Regions from separate parts of the Pseudomonas sp. NY15354 genome, predicted to be linked through region 2. Evidence: predicted binding sites of a transcription regulator. Region 2 holds the regulator's gene; the other holds the start of a gene.

Region 1 (2,399 bases), on a different contig from region 2:
GCATTGAGGGCGAGCAGGTTGGTCTGCTCGGCGATCGAGCGGATCACTTCCAGCACCCCGCCGATCCGCGTGCTGTGCCCCGCTAGCTCGCGGATCACCTGCACCGCCTGGTCGATGGTGCTGGACAGCCGGTCGATCTGCTGCAGGCTGCCATGGATGGCCTGCTGCCCATGATCGACCTGCACCTGTGCTGCGTGCATCTCGTTGGCGGCTTGTTCGGCGGTCTTGGCCACGTCCTGAACCGCGTAGGTGACCTCGTTGACAGCCGTGGCCACCTGGTCCATCTGCAGCGACTGCTGGATGCTGCGCGCCTGGGCCTGGCCTGCGTTGTCGCCGACGTGGCTGGCGGACTGGGCCAGCGCATGGGCAGCGCCTTGCAGTTGGCCGACCACTCCCTGCAGCTTGCCGTTGAAGCGATTGAAGTGCTCGCCCAGGTGCGTGAGCTCGTCACGGCCATGGGTATCCAGGCGCCGGGTCAGGTCGCTTTCACCGCTGGCGATGTTGCCCATGGCTTGCACGGCGTCCTGCAACGGGCGAGCAATGCTGCGGGCGATCAACAGCACCAGCAGGGCCATCAGCACGGCGATGCCCAGGCCGAGCAGGGAGGCATCGCGCACCTGGCGGGCGAACTCGGCCTGAACGTCGTCGATATAGACGCCTGAGCCGATGATCCAGCCCCAGGGCTTGAACAGTTGGATGTAGGAGGTCTTGGCCACCGGCTCGCTGGCGCCGGGTTTGGGCCAGCGGTAGTCGACCGAGCCTGCGCCCTGGCTGCGGGCGAGGGCGACCATCTCATTGAACACGGCAAAGCCGTCGGGGTCGCGGATGGCGGAAAGGTCCTGGCCATCGAGCTTGGGGTTGGCCGGATGCATGATCATCTTCGGCCCCAGATCGTTGATCCAGAAATAGTCGTCCTTGTCGTAGCGCAGCCCCCGCACCACCTGCAGCGCTTGCTGTTGGGCCGCCTCGCGACTGAGTGTGCCAGCAGCTTCCAGGCCTTGGTAATAGGACAGCACCCCGGCGGCAGTCTGCACCACGTGCTGGGTCTTCTGCGCCTTGGCCAGGTACAGGTCACCATGAAGCTGGCGCAGCATCAGCAGGCCCAGGATCACCAGCATGGCCATCGCCACCAGCAGGATCAGCGACAGGCGTCGACTGATCGACATCGACCTCAAGGTCTTCATGAAAGGTACTCCCGCATTTTTCTTGTTATCAGGCGCATCCAAGCATGCTTTGCCCATCGCGACACACTCGACCAAGGGCTAAGTGCCGCGGCAGGCGTTTCGTGTCGCATACCGCGCGAGCCAATTGACAGGCAGCTCTGATAGGATCTCGGCCGCGCAAGATGAAACCTTTAGGTGTCAGGCTCTTTTCCACTGGAAAGCGGGCCGGCAGTCGCTGTAAAACAGCCGGGCCTTTCGCGGCAATCACATGCAAATCAAGTACAAGGGGCCAGCCAGGAGCTGTGCTCCATCGGGGGAATAATGGATTTTTGGAGTGCCTTGCAGGCAATCATCTTAGGCGTGGTGGAAGGGTTGACGGAGTTCCTGCCGATCTCCAGCACGGGGCACCAGATCATCGTCGCCGACCTGATTGACTTCGGTGGCGAGCGGGCCATGGCGTTCAACATCATCATCCAGCTCGGCGCGATCCTGGCCGTGGTCTGGGAGTTTCGCCGCAAGATCTTCGATGTGGTGCTTGGGTTGCAGAGCCAGCCCCAGGCGCGTCGCTTCACCGCCAACCTGCTGATCGCCTTCTTCCCGGCGGTGGTGCTCGGCGTGCTGTTCGCCGACCTGATCCACGAATACCTGTTCAACCCGATCACCGTGGCCGCAGCCTTGGTGGTTGGCGGGGTGATCATGCTCTGGGCGGAGCGGCGCGATCACCGCATCGAGGTCGACCATGTCGATGACATGCGCTGGAGCCACGCCCTGAAGATCGGCCTGGTCCAGTGCCTGGCGATGATTCCGGGGACTTCGCGTTCGGGCTCGACCATCATCGGCGGCTTGCTGTTTGGCCTGTCGCGAAAGGCCGCGACCGAGTTCTCGTTCTTCCTGGCCATGCCGACCATGGTCGGCGCGGCGGTCTACTCGGGCTACAAGTACCGTGACCTGTTCCAGCCCGGCGATCTGCCGGTGTTCGCCATTGGTTTCGTGGTGTCGTTCATCTTCGCCATGATCGCTGTACGGGGCCTGCTGAAGTTCATCGCCAACCACAGCTATGCGGCATTTGCCTGGTACCGCATCGTTTTCGGTTTGTTGATCCTGGCGACCTGGCAGTTTGGCTGGGTCAACTGGGCCATGGCGCACGGCTGAGATGGCCCGTTCGCAGACTGTACCGCGGCGCGGCGCCAACCGCGCCCAGGAGGGCGTACGCAACCTGCGCCTGAAGTTGCTGGC
Region 2 (2,399 bases):
GCCGTTGACCCCGGCCTGGGCCGCTTCGATGATCTGGTCGCGCTTGGCTTCTGCGGTCACCATCAGCACCGGCATGCCCTTGAGGCGATCATGGGCACGGACCTTGCGCAGCAGGTCGATGCCAGACATGCCAGGCATGTTCCAGTCGGTCACGAGGAAGTCGTAGTGGCCGTTTTCCAGCATCGGCAACGCCGTGGTGCCGTCATCGGCCTCCTCGGTGTTGGTGAAGCCCAGGTCACGCAACAGGTTCTTGATGATCCGCCGCATCGTCGAAAAGTCGTCAACGATGAGGATTTTCATGTCTTTGTTCAATTAGACCTCCAAGCAGTCTTAAACGCGCCCGGCCCCCGGACGCGCATTCAATCAATTCGGTACAACATCCAACGACGGTGGCGAACCCTGGCTCAACGTGCCCGCCATTCCCCGAGACGGCTGCGCAGGCGCGCGGCGCACTGGCTGTGCAACTGGCTGACACGCGACTCGCTGACCCCAAGCACCTCACCGATTTCCTTGAGGTTCAGCTCCTCGTCGTAGTACAGCGCCAGCACCAGACGCTCACGCTCCGGCAAGTTGGCGATGGCCTCGGTCAACGCGGCCTGGAAGCGCTCGTCTTCCAGATCCCGCGAGGGTTCCAGCTGGCCACTGGCGCCATCCTCATGCAGCCCTTCGTGCTCGCCGTCCTGCAGGAGGTCGTCGAAGCTGAACAGGCGACTGCCCAGGGTGTCGTTCAGAATCCCGTAATAATCATCGAGACTCAATTGGAGTTCGGCAGCAACTTCATGATCTTTAGCGTCGCGACCGGTTCTGGCCTCCACGGCGCGTATCGCGTCGCTGACCATGCGGGTATTGCGGTGTACCGAGCGCGGTGCCCAATCCCCCTTGCGCACCTCGTCGAGCATGGCTCCGCGAATGCGGATGCCGGCATAGGTTTCGAAGCTCGCGCCCTTGCTGGCATCGTATTTATTGGCCACTTCCAGCAGGCCGATCATGCCCGCCTGGATCAGGTCCTCGACCTGCACGTTGGCCGGCAGGCGCGCCAGCAGGTGGTAGGCGATGCGCTTGACCAACGGGGCATAACGTTCGACCAGTTCGTACTGGGCATCGCGCGCCGCCCGGCTGTACATCTTGAAACCGCTCGCATTCATAGTACCGGTCCTGCGCTGGTAGGCTGCACCAGACGCTCGACGAAAAACTCCAGATGCCCGCGCGGGTTGGCAGGCAGCGGCCAGCTGTCGACCTTCTGCGCGATGGCCTTGAACGCCAGCGCACACTTGGATCGAGGGAAGGCCTCGTAGACCGCCCGCTGCTTCTGCACCGCCTTGCGCACACATTCGTCGTAAGGCACGGCACCGACGTATTGTAGGGCGACGTCCAGGAAGCGATCCGTGACCTTGGTCAACTTGGCAAACAGGTTGCGTCCTTCCTGCGGGCTCTGCGCCATGTTGGCCAGGACCCGGAAGCGGTTCATGCCGTAGTCGCGGTTGAGCAGCTTGATCAAGGCGTAGGCGTCGGTGATCGAGGTCGGCTCGTCGCAGACCACCAGCAGCACTTCCTGCGCGGCGCGCACGAAGCTCACCACCGAGTCCCCGATCCCCGCGGCGGTATCGATCACCAGCACATCGAGGTTGTCGCCGATCTCGCTGAAGGCCTGGATCAGCCCGGCATGCTGGGCCGGCGCCAAGTGCACCATGTTCTGGGTGCCGGAGGCGGCCGGCACGATGCGCACACCACCCGGCCCCTGCAGCAGCACATCGCGCAGCTCGCAGCGCCCTTCGATGACATCGGCCAGGGTACGCTTGGGCGAAAGCCCCAGCAGGACGTCGACGTTGGCCAGGCCCAGGTCGGCGTCCAGCAACATGACCCGGCGGCCGAGTTCGGCCAGCGCCAGGGACAGGTTCACTGAAACGTTGGTCTTGCCCACGCCACCTTTACCGCCGGTCACGGCGATCACCTGTACGGGATGCATGCTACCCATGTTTGTTCTTTACCTTGTCTCGGGGCCCAGGCCACATGAGGCGCCGAACCCGGCGCCCCTGATGTAGGTACTTTGCGCTGTCCATTCGTCAACCCGCACGCTTGCCTGGGTTGTGGTAGAGATCAGCGAACATGTCGGCCATCGCCTCTTCGCTGGGCTCGTCCTGCATCTGCACACTGACCGCACGGCTGACCAACTGATGTTTACGCGGCAATTGCAGGTCATCAGGAATGCGCGGCCCATCGGTCAGATAGGCCACGGGCAATTCGTGACTGATGGCAAGGCTCAGCACTTCACCGAGGCTGGCCGTTTCATCGAGTTTGGTCAGGATGCAGCCGGCCAGGCCACAACGCTTGTAGCTGTGGTAGGCGGCGGTCAGCACCTGTTTCTGGCTGGTGGTGGCCAGTACCAGGTAGTTCTTGGC

Evidence for each region. The regulator FliA, encoded in region 2, starts transcription of late flagellar genes. The targets are predictions, from matches to a motif close to CTAAAGTTTNNNNNNNNNNNGCCGNTAA.
Region 1: a site for FliA is predicted at 1,330-1,357, ahead of ACNFCH_RS16615 (methyl-accepting chemotaxis protein). Genes of this name have one in related genera too.

The regions. Positions count from the first base shown of each region.
Region 1 is NZ_JBLUPV010000017.1:23,737-26,135, forward strand. Features, by position in the region: gene ACNFCH_RS16615 (methyl-accepting chemotaxis protein) at 1-1,184, opposite strand, end outside; gene ACNFCH_RS16620 (undecaprenyl-diphosphate phosphatase) at 1,485-2,315, shown strand; gene ACNFCH_RS16625 (DUF1294 domain-containing protein) at 2,317-2,399, shown strand, end outside.
Region 2 is NZ_JBLUPV010000006.1:104,334-106,732, reverse strand. Features, by position in the region: gene ACNFCH_RS08595 (chemotaxis response regulator CheY) at 1-300, opposite strand, end outside; gene fliA (RNA polymerase sigma factor FliA) at 405-1,145, opposite strand; gene fleN (flagellar synthesis regulator FleN) at 1,142-1,975, opposite strand; gene flhF (flagellar biosynthesis protein FlhF) at 2,064-2,399, opposite strand, start outside.